Regions from separate parts of the Thalassotalea atypica genome, predicted to be linked through region 1. Evidence: predicted binding sites of a transcription regulator. Region 1 holds the regulator's gene; the other holds the start of a gene.

Region 1 (7,747 bases):
CGTACGAGCCGAAATACCAACAGTTTCTTTAGTGGGCTATACCAACGCGGGTAAATCGACATTGTTTAATTTAATCACTGATGCCGATGTTTATGCCGCAGATCAATTGTTTGCCACCCTAGATCCAACATTGCGAAAGATTGAAGTGGAAGATGTAGGACGCGTTATTCTCGCTGATACGGTTGGTTTTATTCGTCATTTACCTCATGACTTAGTCGCTGCTTTTAAAGCGACATTAACAGAAACAAGAGAAGCAGAATTATTGCTTCATGTTGTTGATATTGCGGATGAAAGAAGAAGTGAAAATATTGGCCAAGTGGAAAATGTGCTAGCTGAAATAGAAGCTAATGAAGTACCACAATTGCTGATCTGCAATAAGATAGATAGTTTAGAGGATTGTCAGCCGAGAATTGATCGGGATGAGACCGGTCTGCCTATTAGGGTATGGATTTCCGCGCAAGCAAACATTGGTATTGATTTACTGTTTGACGCTTTAGCCGAACGGATGGGGCGCCAAGTTATTCAACATAGCTTGAAAATTCCACCAAGTGCGGGAAAATTTATCGGCATGCTTTACCAATTAAATTGCATTGCTAATGAAGAATATGATGAACAGGGAAACTGTCTTGTTGACGTAAAAATGCCTGTTCGAGAATGGAATAGAATCATTAAACAAGATAAAGCAGCTGTCGAAGGCTTTATCGAAAACTAACTGGCTGATATAGTTAGCTATTAAACTTTTAAATTTTTAGAATCGATCGGAGAGCGTCATGGCGTGGAACGAACCGGGGAATAACGATAAAGATCCCTGGAAAAATAAAGGTGGGAATAACCAAGGACCACCTGATTTAGATGACTTATTAAAAGACCTAGGCAATAAGTTTGGTGGAATTTTTGGTGGAAAATCTGGTGGCAGTTCATCTGGCGGTAGTTTTTCTGGTGCGGCAGTCACACTTGCACTGTTCATTGCTTTATTTGCCTATTTATTTACCTGTATCTATACAATCAAAGAAGCAGAGCGCGGCATTAAATTAAGATTTGGTGAATATGTTGGTGAAGTTGAACCTGGTCTAAGTTGGAAGTGGACATTTATTGAAAATATCATTCCGATTGATGTACAAACAACACGTGACCTACCAGCGTCAGGCTTTATGCTTACTAGAGATGAGAACGTTGTTCACGTAGAAATGCAAGTACAATACCGAGTACAAAATGCGCGTAACTATATCTTCAGCGTCACTAATGCGGACGATAGCTTGAGTCAATCATTAGACAGCGCCCTACGTTATGTCGTCGGCCATCAAAACATGGACGATATCTTAACCAGTGGCCGTGAAAGTGTTCGCCAACAGGTGTGGTCTGAACTTGAAAAGATCATTGAGCCATATAATTTGGGCTTAATTGTTGTCGATGTTAACTTTAAAGATGCGCGTCCTCCTGAAGAAGTTAAGGATGCCTTCGATGACGCCATCGCTGCACAAGAAGATGAGGTTCGTTTTCTTCGAGAAGCTGAAGCTTATGCTCGAGGAATTGAGCCACGTGCGCGTGGTCGTGCAAAACGTATGGAACAAGAAGCAAACGCTTATAAACAACAAATCGTTTTAGATGCAGAAGGTGAAGTGGCTAAGTTTGAAAAGCTATTACCTGAGTACCAAGCAGCGCCTGAAGTTACGCGTCAACGTTTGTACCTAGCTACTATGGAAAAAGTGTATAGCAATACGAGCAAAGTGATGGTTGATGTAGAAGGTGGTAACAACATGATGTATTTGCCGTTAGATAAAATAATGTCGCAATCATCGTCTCCGCGTATTATTCCGCAATCAATGCCGACAATGCCACAACAAAATACGACGAAACCTTCGTCTAGTAATAGCCGCAGTGACCGATTTAACAATGGGAGAAACTAGAGCATGAAAAACTTTATAGTAACTGCCATCGCTTTATTATTTATATTGGTTGTCTCGTCAGTGTTTGTTGTACCTGAAGGTCAACGTGGTATTGTATTTCAGTTTTCAAAGATAAAGCGTGACTCCACTGGTGGCATGCTAATTTTTGAACCGGGATTGCATTTTAAAGTGCCGTTAATTGAGACGGTTAAAAAGCTTGATGCACGTATTCAAACCTTAGATGAAGCGCCAGATCGCTTTGTGACGTCAGAGAAAAAAGATTTGATGGTCGACTCATACGTAAAATGGCGCATCGTCGACTTCTCAACGTATTACTTACGTACCACCGGCTCTATAGATAATGCACGTGCTTTATTAAAGCAGAAAATTAATAACGGTCTTCGTACTGAGTTTGGTTCTCGAACGATCAAAGAAATTGTCTCTGGCGATCGTGACAGTATCATGATTAAAGCATTGGAAAGTGCGGGCAGCAGCCGTGAAGACTTGGGTATTGAGGTTATTGATGTTCGTGTAAAAGCTATCAACCTTCCAACGGAAGTCAGTAACTCAATATTCGAACGTATGCGTGCTGAACGAACTGCTGTTGCGAAAGAGCATCGCTCTCAAGGTCAGGAGCAATCTGAGATCATTCGCGCAACAATTGATGCGAAAGTAACTGTCATGCTTGCTAATGCACAAAAAAGTGCACAAGAGACTCGTGGTGAAGGGGATGCATTGGCTGCTAAAATTTATGCGGATACTTACAGTAAAGACGCAGAATTTTATAGTTTCTTTCGAAGTCTTGAAGCCTACGAAAATAGTTTCAATAGCAAAAGTGATATCATGGTGGTGAAACCAGATAGTGATTTCTTCCACTACCTCAAAGATACCAACCAAGCTAAAAAGTAAATCCAAATAAAGCCATGTTCAACATGGCTTTTTCTTTTTAGGAACCCAAATGACCAAAATAATATTAATGGCTATTGCGGTGGCATTCATTCTTGAAGGACTAGCGCCTGCTTTGTTTCCTAATAAATGGAGAGCTTATGTTGCCAAACTTGCCCAAGAGCCCGTTGCCAATATTCGAATGATTGGAATTGTTATAATGCTCATGGGGTTAGCTATGCTTTGGTGGTTTAGCGAGCTTTAGAATAACAGCACAGATACATCAACAGGTTTAAATTTCACCAATTTATACTTGGACTGCTATTTTAATTTTGATAGAATCCCCGCCTAATTTTCTTTCCGATTTTTAATCATGGGCAAAAACGTTGTAGTTCTAGGCACCCAATGGGGTGACGAAGGTAAGGGTAAAGTCGTTGACTTACTCACAGATAAAGCCAAATACGTAGTACGTTATCAAGGTGGTCATAATGCAGGCCATACACTTGTTATCAACGGCGAAAAAACAGTTCTTCATTTAATTCCATCTGGTGTATTACGTGACAACGTAAAATGCTTAATTGGTAACGGTGTTGTTTTGTGTCCTAAAGCATTGATGACGGAAATGACCATGTTAGAAGAACGTGGTGTACCGGTTAAAGAACGCTTATTAATTAGTGATGCTTGCCCTCTTATATTGCCATATCATAATGCACTTGATGCTGCGCGTGAAATCGCTCGTGGTAGCAAAGCTATCGGTACGACAGGTCGCGGCATTGGTCCTGCGTATGAAGACAAAGTGGCACGACGTGGTCTACGCGTAGGTGACTTATTCTGTGCTGAATCTTTTGCGGCTAAGTTAAAAGAAATTATGGAATACCATAACTTTGTTCTAACAACTTACTACAAAGTTGAACCGGTAAATTATGAAGAAGTACTGGCTGATGCATTAACAATGGCTGAAGTTATCAAACCTATGGTTGCAGATATTGCTGAAATGCTTGACCAAGCCCGCAAAGACGGCGAGTCAATCATGTTTGAAGGCGCACAAGGTACGTTGCTTGACATCGACCATGGTACATATCCATACGTGACTTCATCAAATACAACAGTAGGTGGTGTTGCTACGGGTTGTGGTTTTGGCCCTCGTTACTTAGATTATGTATTGGGTATTACTAAAGCTTATACAACTCGTGTTGGTTCAGGTCCTTTCCCGACAGAATTAGACGATGAAATTGGTCATCACTTAGGTACTGTTGGTCATGAATTTGGCGCAACAACTGGCCGTGAACGCCGATGTGGTTGGTTTGATGCCGTTGCAATGCACCGCGCCGTTCAAGTAAATAGTATTAGCGGGTTTTGTTTAACCAAGCTTGACGTTTTAGATGGTTTATCTGAACTTAAAATCTGTACTGGTTACAAAACTAAGTCGGGCGATGTAGTTACTGTACCACCTACAGCCGCTGAAGGTTATGAAGAAATCACACCGGTATATGAATCTATGCCAGGTTGGTCAGAATCAACGGTTGGTGCCACTTCAGTTGATGCATTACCTGCAAATGCTGTTGCTTATATCAAGCGTATTGAAGAAGTTACCGGTGTACCGGTAGATATCATCTCTACAGGTCCAGATCGTATCGAAACGATGATTTTAGTTAATCCGTTCGATGAATAAATGATAATTTCTTAATTTTAAAAACCAGCTATCTAGCTGGTTTTTTTATGTGTAAAACAAAGGTATAACCATTTACTTTGTCTCTTTTAGCGTATTTTAGAAGACTAAACATGCTGTTTTGAATGGTCTAACCTCTTGTGTATTATAGCGTTCAGCGATTTTTTATATGAAAATGAGCTTGTATCTTCGATCCTTTATCAAATACCATATAAAGAGCAAAAATAATAATTATAACGCTAAGTCGGTTTACAAACTAAACCACATACAAGAAGCTACAGTAACGTGTTTAATATTAGGAACGCACCATGACAGATTTTCGACAACAAGCACTTGATTATCATGCTCTACCTAGGCCAGGTAAAATCAGTGTTGAATTAACTACTCCAGCAGAGACAAGTTTAGATCTTGCTCTTGCTTATAGCCCTGGAGTTGCAGAGCCAGTACGTGAGATTGCTGATAACCCAGATGATGTTTACAAATATACGGCGAAAGGAAATACCGTTGCTGTAATTTCTAATGGTACTGCCATCCTTGGGTTAGGAAACCTTGGCCCGATGGCGTCTAAGCCAGTTATGGAAGGTAAGGCATTGTTGTTTAAACGCTTTGCTGGAATTGATTCTTTCGATATTGAAGTAAAACATAAATCTGTTGAGGACTTTGTAACAACGGTAGCTAATATTGCAGACAGCTTCGGTGGCATAAATTTAGAAGACATCAAAGCACCAGAGTGTTTTGAAATAGAGCGCGCATTAATCGAGCGTTGTAAAGTACCTGTATTTCATGACGACCAACATGGTACGGCCATTGTTACCGCGGCGGGTATGTTAAATGCACTCGAGATCCAAGGTAAGTCTATTAAGCAAGCTAACATCGTTTGTTTGGGCGCTGGAGCAGCGGCCGTGGCTTGTATGGAACTGTTAATTAAATGCGGTGCACAGCGTGAAAAAATCTATATGCTTGACCGAAAAGGAGTGATCCACACTCGTCGCGATGATTTGAATGAATACAAAAAACTATTTGCCAACAACACCGATAAAAGAACCCTAGATGATGTCATCGAAGGCGCTGATGTCTTCGTAGGTGTTTCAGGTCCAAATTTGCTATCACCTGAGCAACTTAAATTAATGGCAGATAAACCTGTGGTTTTTGCTTGTTCAAATCCTGATCCAGAAATTAAACCTGAGCTAGCGACAGCTGCACGTGATGATCTTATTATGGCAACCGGCCGTTCTGACTACCCTAACCAAGTAAATAACGTCTTGTGTTTCCCATTTATTTTCCGTGGTGCACTTGATGTTAGAGCAAGAGCAATTAATGACGAAATGAAAATTGCCGCTGTACATGCCATTCGAGAACTTGCTAAAGAGCCAGTGCCAGAGGAAGTACTAAAAGCCAGCGGTAGTGACGCACTCACTTTTGGTAGTAGTTACATCATTCCAAAACCAATGGATTCTCGCTTATGTTCTCGTGTTGCCAAAGCGGTAGCACAAGCTGCGATTGAGTCAGGGGTTGCAGCACTTGATATGCCTGAAAACTACATGGCGGAATAACAGGTAAGTTTATAGCCTAATCTAGAAATAACAAAGGCGCCTAATAGCGCCTTTGTTGTCTTTATCTAATTATATGAATTTGTAAAGCAAACTACTCTTCAACTTCATCTTCATACTGACTGAAATCTGTCACCCCTTGTGCTTCCAATAATTGGCGAACACTGTGTGGTAACTTCTCATTATTGTCTTTTGCCAAATCTTCGTCATTGGGCAGCGGCTGTCCGGTGAACGCATGTAAAAATGCTTCACATAATAATTCACTGTTTGTTGCGTGACGTAAATTGTTTACTTGGCGACGAGTTCTCTCATCAGTAAGTACTTTTAAAACACGTAACGGAATGGAAACGGTAATTTTTTTTACTTGTTCGCTTTTTTTTCCGTGCTCGGCGTATGGGTTAATATATTCGCCATTCCATTCAGCCATTTAAATACCTCTGCAGTTTTATTCTTTAAGCCAATGCAAATTGTACTTGTTGACGCGACTGAGTCAACCTTGATGTGTAGAAGTTTAGATGTCTAAAACTTCTTGACCCTTCAAAAGAAAACGTATAGATTTATAGACGTCCAAACATCTAAACGTAAAAGTGAATATTTATGAGTGCCAAAAACATCGCCACAACAGCCGTCAGGGCTGGTATTAATACCGATCAGCATCATGGTGCTGTTGTCGCACCAATTCATTTATCTAGTACATATTCACTTAAAGGCTTTAATGATAAACGCCAGTTTGATTATTCGCGCACGGGCAATCCAACGCGCGCTACTTTCGGCCAAGCAATTGCGGATCTAGAAGGTGGGGCTGTGGGCATTGTCACCAGTACCGGTATGTCAGCGGTTCATTTGTTATGCCAATTATTGTCGGTAGGAGAAAAAGTTGTTATACCTCATGATTGCTACGGTGGCAGTTATCGCTTATTTACTCATTTGGCCAAGCGAGGACAATTTGAAGTCATAGTTGTTGACCAATCTGACGCCGAGCAATTGTCGAAAGCACTGGCTGAACAACCTAAATTAGTTCTTATTGAAACGCCAAGTAACCCATTATTACGATTAGTTGATATTCGCGCAATAGCACAACAAGCCCATGCAGTTGGTGCCATTGTTGCAGTGGATAATACGTTCTTGTCTCCCGTACTTCAGCAACCAATTGCACTTGGGGCTGATATTGTTTTTCATTCAACAACCAAATACATCAACGGTCATAGTGATGTTGTAGGTGGCGTACTCGTAGCGAAAGAAAAAGAACTTGGCGAAGAGCTGGCTTGGTGGGCAAATTGCATTGGTATAACTGGTTCAGCGTTTGATAGCTTTTTAGCACTACGTGGACTAAAAACTCTCCCGCTAAGGATGAAACAGCATCAGGAAAATGCGCAATCAGTTGCAGAATTTTTAGCAACACACCCAGCGATAAAGCAAGTGTATTTTCCTGGACTAGCCAATCATCCTAACCATGAGTTGGCTCAACAGCAGCAGCAAGGCTTTGGTGCAATGCTCAGTTTTGAAGTTAAGGGTGGCGTAGAAGCAGTTAAAGCACTTTTTGCTAACCTTGAGCTATTCACACTTGCACAATCACTTGGAGGCGTTGAGAGCTTAATAAGCCACCCATCAACCATGACTCATGCAGGAATGGAAATTGAAGCACAACTCGAAGCCGGTATTACACAGTCTTTAGTGCGAGTTTCGGTGGGGTTAGAAGATATCAACGACATCCTAACAGACTTAAATAATGGCCTTAACGCCAGCCAACACGGTCA
Region 2 (7,747 bases), 1.3 Mb from region 1:
TTATTTACGCAAATAATAACGAATAAAACGAGAAACAAATAGAGCTAGGTTACAAATTTACGCCAAAGATTACGCGCTTTTAATATTTGTTATCAGAACGAGCACCACCACAGAATTAGATTATTTACTCAGTGAAAGTTTTCATCTTATATTTTATTTAGATCAACCTAATGCACTTGCCTTTACGCTCTAGCAAAGGTATAACACGGGCTGTAATAAAATCACGAAATTAAATCTGGAAAGGATAATTATATGAATAAGCCTAATACGGGAACCATGCTTGGTCACCCGAAAGGACTCTTCCTATTATTTGGTACCGAAATGTGGGAGCGCATGAGCTACTACGGTATGCGCGGTATCTTTGTATTATATTTGGTGGCATTTGCCGCAAACTTTGGCTGGGATATGGCCTACTTCGGCATAGATCCTACTGCAGCTGATGCACAAGACCAGTTAGCCAAAGCATTAAACAAAAACGCCCTTGGTATTTTGGGAATTTATGCGTTTTGGGTATACGTAACACCAGTTCTTGGTGGTTGGATGGCTGATAACCACTGGGGTCAGCGTAAGGCTATAATTATTGGTGGTGTGTTAATGGCGTGTGGCCAATTTTCACTAGGTACTCCTCACCACTTAATTCCAGGCATGGAAATTGAATTTTTATACTTAGGTTTATTCCTTTTGATCATGGGTAACGGTTTCTTCAAACCGAATATTTCTACCATGGTTGGTGATTTATATGAAGAAGGTGACAAACGTCGTGATGCGGCATTCACTATTTTCTACATGGGTATCAACTTAGGCTCTATCTTAGGTTATTTCGTGGTTGGTACAATTGGCGAAAAAATCAACTATCAATATGGCTTCTTAGTTGCCGGTATTGGTATGATTTTGGGCGTGATTTTACAATTAGCAATGTCTAAAAAATACCTTGGTAACGTTGGTGTTGAACCAGCTGCTAAGAAAGGCCGTGAAGCAGAAGGTGCTTCAAATGCTCCTTTAACTTCTGAAGAACGTGATCGTGTAAAAGTTATTTTAATCATGTCATTCTTCACGATAATCTTCTGGTTAGGTTTCGAACAAGCCGCTGGCTCAATGAACCTATTTGCTAAACAAAAAACAGACCTTGTCGTATTAGGCTTCGAGATCCCTGCTTCTTGGCTACAGTCAGTTAACCCTATCTTCGTTATATTGTTTGCTCCTATGTTTGCTGCTATTTGGCTTAAGATGGGTGAAGCAGAGCCAAACTCTCCTAAAAAATTCGCTTTAGGTATGTTCTTCTTAGGTCTTGGTTTTATTTCTATGGTAATGGCTGCACTTCAAATTGGTGACAGCGAGACAGCAAAAGCTAGTATCATTTGGTTAGTTTTAGCCTATATGTTCCATACCATGGGTGAATTATGCTTATCTCCTATTGGCCTTTCACTAGTCACTAAATTGGCACCGCTTAAATACACTTCACTATTGATGGGTATGTGGTTCTTCTTCTCTGGTGTAGGTAACTATGCAGCTGCTGCAGTGGGGCAAATGGTTGGTGATGTAGGTCCATTTGCTGCCTTTATGGGTGTTGCCATCATGGCGTTCGTAGCAGGTATCATTCTTTGGTTAGTCAGCGGCAAGTTGGTAGACTGGATGCACGGCGCAGAAGATAACAAGCCACAAGATTTAGACAACAAACTAGAAGAAGAAATGTCTGTTGTGGGTACTCACGAAGGTATGCCTGAAAAGCACACTTAATCGAGCACTTTGAATAAAAAAAGCTAGCTTTGACGCTAGCTTTTTTTTTACCATTGATATCAATATATTGAATAATAACAAAAGAACAGAGCAATGAACGATCGTCTACTTTCTCGTCAACAGCTTCGTAAACTGATTAGAACAAAAAGAAATGCACTTGATCGTGAATTTCAACATTTGGCAAGTGGGCAACTTCTTAAGCAACTCACTGAGCACCCAAGATTCGCTATAGCGAACACCGTTGCATTGTATTTGGCTAACGACGGTGAGCTAGACCTTTCTCCGATTGTAAAATGGTGTTGGCAACAAGGTAAACGCGTATACCTGCCAATATTACATCCTTTTAGTGCTAATCATTTATTATTCACACTGTATCGTTCCGACCAAAAAATGGTCGCTAACAAGTTTGGCATCTTAGAGCCAAGGCTGAATAAAGCAGAGCTTATTCCAATTAAAGAGCTCGACATAATATGTACGCCGTTGGTGGCTTTCGACCATACAGGGGCCCGCTTAGGTATGGGAGGAGGCTTTTATGATCGTACATTAGCGCCAATCTACGACACCTTTGACACACCAAGCCAATCAGCAAGCAAGCAAACTACTCCCTATTTGATTGGCCTAGCCCATGATTGCCAACAAATCGCTAAAGTCCCTACCGAATCATGGGACATCCCCATTCCCGAAATAATCACACCAACACAACGGATCATTTGTTAATTTACTGTGCGCAACTAGGCTGACACGTTATAATCTCGTCACAATTTAAAGCCAGCAACATTGAATTAACCAAACGAGATTGTTATGACCCAAGATGAACTAAAAAAAGCAGTAGGCTATAAAGCTATCGAATTTGTAGCAGACGATAGTATTGTCGGTGTCGGTACGGGTTCTACCGTAAATCATTTTATTGATGCACTTGCCACCATCAAAGATAAAATTCGCGGCGCAGTTTCAAGCTCAGAGCAATCAACAGAAAAACTTAAATCATACGGTATCGAAGTATTTGATTTAAATAGTGTTGATGTATTAGATGTCTACGTAGACGGCGCAGATGAAATTAATGAACACATGCATATGATCAAAGGCGGTGGTGCAGCGTTAACCCGTGAAAAAATTGTAGCGGCCGTTGCTAAAGAATTTATTTGTATTGCTGATGAATCAAAGTTAGTTGGCGTATTAGGTGAGTTTCCACTACCAGTTGAAGTCATTCCTATGGCGCGTAGTTACGTAGCAAGAGAATTGGTTAAACTGGGCGGCGACCCCGTTTATAGACAAGGTGTAATCACTGACAACGGCAACGTGATCCTCGACGTTTATAATTTAAAAATTATCAACCCAACTGAATTGGAAACAAAAATAAACGCAATAGTCGGTGTTGTCACCAATGGTTTATTCGCTAATCGCGCGGCCAACAGGTTATTACTAGGCACAACTAGCGGTGTAAAAGAAGTGAGCATATAGCTGAAAAAATATCCAAAAAAAGCAAAATTAGCACTTTAGAGTTATAGCACTATATGATATTTTAGATATCTAGCCATCCAAACAGACGCGACTGAAAATTACTATGAACCAAAACTCGTTAGCCAAAGAAAAAATTAAAATCCTTTTACTGGAAGGGCTTCACCAAAGCTCGCTAGAAGAACTAAAATCCAAAGGCTATTCAAATATTGAATATATTAAAACATCCCTTTCAGAAGCTGAATTAATTGAAAAGATCAAGGATGTGCACTTCATCGGTATACGTTCTCGCACGCAATTAAACGATAAAGTGTTAAGTCATGCGAACAAACTAGTTGCTATTGGTTGTTTTTGTATCGGTACAAACCAAGTGGAATTACCTGCTGCTCAAAAGAGAGGCATTCCTGTATTTAATGCTCCGTTTTCTAATACCCGCTCTGTAGCAGAACTCGTGTTAGGTGAAATTCTACTTTTACTTCGTGGTATTCCCGAAAAAAGCGCATTGGCTCATCGTGGCATTTGGCAAAAGTCAGCCGTAGGCTCTGTTGAAGCTCGCGGTAAAACTTTGGGAATTATTGGTTACGGGCACATTGGCACTCAACTGGGCATCATGGCGGAAAATGTAGGAATGAAAGTTCGCTTCTATGACATTGAAACTAAATTGCCATTGGGAAATGCCAGTCAGGCCCCTTCACTTACAGCGCTGTTAAAAGAGTCCGACGTGATCAGCCTTCATGTACCAGAAACAGCACAAACTCAAAATATGATGGGCGTTGCTGAGTTTGAAGTGATTAAGAAAGGAGCCATCTTCATCAACGCTTCTCGTGGTACCGTTGTTGACATCGATGCTTTAGCTGAAGCACTTGAGAATAAAACCGTGGCGGGAGCTGCAATCGACGTATTCCCTGTAGAGCCAAAAGGAAATGACGAGGAATTTATCTCGCCATTACGCGCCTTTGATAATGTCATTTTAACGCCGCACATTGGTGGTAGTACTCAAGAAGCTCAAGAAAATATCGGATTGGAAGTTGCTAGTAAACTGGCTAAATACTCGGATAATGGCTCAACATTATCAGCCGTAAACTTTCCTGAAGTATCGCTTCCTGGACACACTGGCACGTCTCGATTATTGCACATTCACCACAACCAACCAGGAATGTTAACGGCTATTAACAACGCGTTTGCCCAACACGAAATCAATATTGCAGCGCAATATCTTCAAACCGACGATAAAATTGGATATGTTGTAATTGATGTAGAAACAGAAAACAGTGAAATGGCATTAAAAGAGTTAAAGCAAATTGAAGGTACTATTCGCGCTCGTATTCTTCATTAAGTCTATTAAAGTGTGAAACATAAAAAAGCCGAGACAATCTCGGCTTTTTAGTATTTAGAACTTTTTAGACTACAAAAAATAAAGCAGTAACTGTAAACAAGCTAACGCCATAATACCGGCAATAACATCATCAATCATGATACCAAAACCACCTTTTACATAGCGGTCTAAATATGAGATGGGCCAAGGTTTGACGATGTCAAAAAAGCGGAACAAAGCAAAGCCTAAAACAATGTTTAACACAGATACAGGCACCAAATACATGGTAATAAGAAAACCTACAATTTCATCCCATACAATGGCAGGATGATCGTGCTCATTTACAGCTTTAGCGCAATATCCACAGATGTATATACCAACTACAGCCATGACTAGCGTCAATAATAAGTATACGAATGGCGATAGGCCCGTCATCAATAAATAAACAGGTATAGCAGCCAAAGTGCCAAATGTGCCGGGCGCTTTAGGTGCTAAGCCACTACCAAAACCTAATGCCAAAAACTGAACGGGATCAGTTAGAGAAAAATGAGGCTTCACTTAGAGTTCACCTTTATGATTGAGCATGAGAAAAATGTTCATACCCGTTAATCTCTAATGCGATAGGCTTGCTGTCCATGGTCGTTGTAATAGCTTCGTTAGGGTTTATTTGCCCAATACAGCGAATAGGCACACCTAGATTATTGAGCGCCGTTTCCATGCCCACTTTATTATCTTCTGAGACGGTGAACAGAAGCTCGTAATCGTCACCAGATGACAATGCAAGTTTAGCGGCATCAGTTTGCTCTAGAGTACTTAACATTACTTTAGATAAAGGTAAGGAGTCTAAAACAATATTAGCGCCGACATTGGACGCTTTACAGATGTGGGTTAAATCAGCAATCACGCCGTCAGAAATATCAATCGCAGCGCTGGCATATTCACGTAATGCCTGCCCAGCTAATACTCTGGGTTTAGGGTAATTAAGTTTTGACATTATTTGTTCAACAAATACGTCTTCAACCTTAAGTTTGCCTTTCAAGTGCTGCAACGCCAAGCCTGCATCGCCCACTTCACCGGTTAGATAAACCCAATCACCTGACTTAGCGCCCGAGCGAGAAATATGTTTCCCCAAAGGCGTCGTACCTTGAGCCGTCACAGTAACACTAAGCGGCCCTTGTGTGGTATCACCACCAATTAACTGAACATTGAAGTATTCACATAATTCAAATACGCCAGCACAAAACTCAGTTAACCAAGCTTCATCCGCGTTAGGTAAAGTTATAGCAAGAGATAGCCAATTAGGCTCAGCCCCCATTGCAGCCAGATCTGATAAACTCACTGCAATCACTTTATGTCCAATAGCGCGAGGTGCTGTTTCCACAGGAAAATGCACGCCAGCAACTAAAGTGTCTGTAGTGATCGCTAAATTTTGTCTTTCATCAGGCTTAACAATGGCACAATCGTCACCTATACCTAATAATACGTCTTTTCGTTGAACAATTTGCTCAGCAAAATAACGCTTGATCATGTCAAATTCTTTCATAGTTATTACAACGCTACTTATTCGTTAGGCCGTAAATCTTTGACCGCTTTATCAAGCACACCGTTCACAAATTTATGGCTGTCATCAGCCGCAAACGATTTTGCAAGTTCAATTGCTTCATTAATCACCACACGATACGGCACTTCTTGGCAATCGCTCAGTTCATAAATTGCCGTACGAAGAATGGCTTTTTCAACAGGGTCAACATCGTCTAGTGGACGATCAACGTGCGGCGCAATCACACCGTCCAGTGTTGAAAGCTTTGCAGCAACACCACGTAACAATTGTTGGAAATATTCAATATCAAAACGACGTTTAGCGTTATCTGTTAAAAAGTGCGCTTCAACATCGGCGATATCATTTTGACTAAGCTGCCAAGAATACACGGCTTGAACCGCTAATTCTCTCGCTTTACGTCTAGGAGTAGGTTTCACTGTGAATCCTTAGCTTAAATTTGTTCTAACACGTTAACCATCTCTAAAGCACCTAACGCTGCTTCACCACCTTTGTTACCCATCTTAGTGCCTGCACGTTCAATCGCTTGCTCAATAGAGTCAGTGGTAATAACACCAAAAGATACCGGAATAGATGCTGATAATGAAACTTGTGCTAAGCCTTTATTACACTCGCCAGCAACAAAATCGAAATGAGGTGTACCCCCACGGATAACCGCACCTAACGCAATAATGGCATCAAATTCATTTTTAGCTGCAACACGCTGTGCCGCTAATGGTAATTCATACGCACCAGGTACTTTAACAACAGTGATATCTTCATCATTGACATTACCGTGACGCTTTAACGTATCAATCGCGCCTTCTAATAAAGCGTTAACAACAAAATCATTAAAACGAGAAACAACGATAGCAAACTTCTTGCCCTTTGCTTCAAAATTACCTTCAATTACGTTCATTGAATTTTACCTATAGAAAAAAATTGTCGCGATTCTAACAAAAAAACGGCTTTTTAGGTACTTGTTTGTTGTTAAAAATATACACAGCAAGAATTAAGCTTACAGATAAAGCAACATAATCAATTTGGTAATTATAGATGATTGCAAGCAAAGCTTTAGGTACACTGTGCCTAATAATAGGGTTACGTAGAATTGGATATGATTTTTTCATCTAATCAAATTGAAGAACTGAAAGATTACAGCATCAAAGAACGACAAGAGATTCTCGCTCTTGCGATGCAGAAGCTCACAGTACCACAAAAGCTAATGCTTAACTTAATCAAACTTGGCTTGTTAATCCCACCTTTTATTTATTTGGCAAGACAGGATTGGGGCATGTTGGTTTTGACAGTGATAATTTCTTTAGTAGCATACTTGCTTGTAATGAAGCCGGCTTCATTGAGCTTTTGTAAGGCTCATATTAAGCAGGCTTTAAAGCAATTCTCGAAATCTATTGAATAACTCTATAATTTATTTCCTTGTTTGATAAATAAACTTCGTGAGCCTTCATTTTATCTTTGAAATGAGCAAAGTCTTTCTGTGACTGAGTGCTCCAAAGGACTTCAGCAAGAGCCGGCATTCTAGGTAAAGCCATATACTGAAGTCGGGACTCTGTTTTTATAAAAGCTGACCAAAGCTGCCCTTGCCCACCTAAAATATCAACATTGTAATCGGCTGAATAATCCACAGGCATTTTGTACACTTCTTCCACAGGTAAAAAGCAACATTGAGCTAATGGCTC

What was found. The regulator MetJ, encoded in region 1, represses methionine synthesis genes. The targets are predictions, from matches to a motif close to TAGACGTCTAGACGTCTA.
Region 2: serA (phosphoglycerate dehydrogenase) is a predicted target of MetJ. The motif match lies at 3,261-3,278, and genes of this name have one in related genera.

What each region holds. Positions count from the first base shown of each region.
Region 1 covers NZ_AP027364.1:4,057,095-4,064,841, reverse strand. Annotated here, with positions in the region: gene hflX (ribosome rescue GTPase HflX) at 1-712, shown strand, start outside; gene hflK (FtsH protease activity modulator HflK) at 771-1,907, shown strand; gene hflC (protease modulator HflC) at 1,911-2,795, shown strand; gene QUE03_RS18245 (DUF2065 domain-containing protein) at 2,845-3,036, shown strand; gene QUE03_RS18240 (adenylosuccinate synthase) at 3,145-4,443, shown strand; gene QUE03_RS18235 (malic enzyme-like NAD(P)-binding protein) at 4,749-5,993, shown strand; gene metJ (met regulon transcriptional regulator MetJ) at 6,085-6,417, opposite strand; gene metB (cystathionine gamma-synthase) at 6,588-7,747, shown strand, end outside.
Region 2 covers NZ_AP027364.1:964,875-972,621, reverse strand. Annotated here, with positions in the region: gene QUE03_RS04530 (peptide MFS transporter) at 253-1,737, shown strand; gene QUE03_RS04525 (5-formyltetrahydrofolate cyclo-ligase) at 1,831-2,454, shown strand; gene rpiA (ribose-5-phosphate isomerase RpiA) at 2,539-3,198, shown strand; gene serA (phosphoglycerate dehydrogenase) at 3,302-4,531, shown strand; gene QUE03_RS04510 (phosphatidylglycerophosphatase A family protein) at 4,601-5,068, opposite strand; gene thiL (thiamine-phosphate kinase) at 5,082-6,053, opposite strand; gene nusB (transcription antitermination factor NusB) at 6,071-6,487, opposite strand; gene ribH (6,7-dimethyl-8-ribityllumazine synthase) at 6,502-6,966, opposite strand; gene QUE03_RS04490 (DUF6170 family protein) at 7,165-7,467, shown strand; gene QUE03_RS04485 (beta-N-acetylhexosaminidase) at 7,457-7,747, opposite strand, start outside.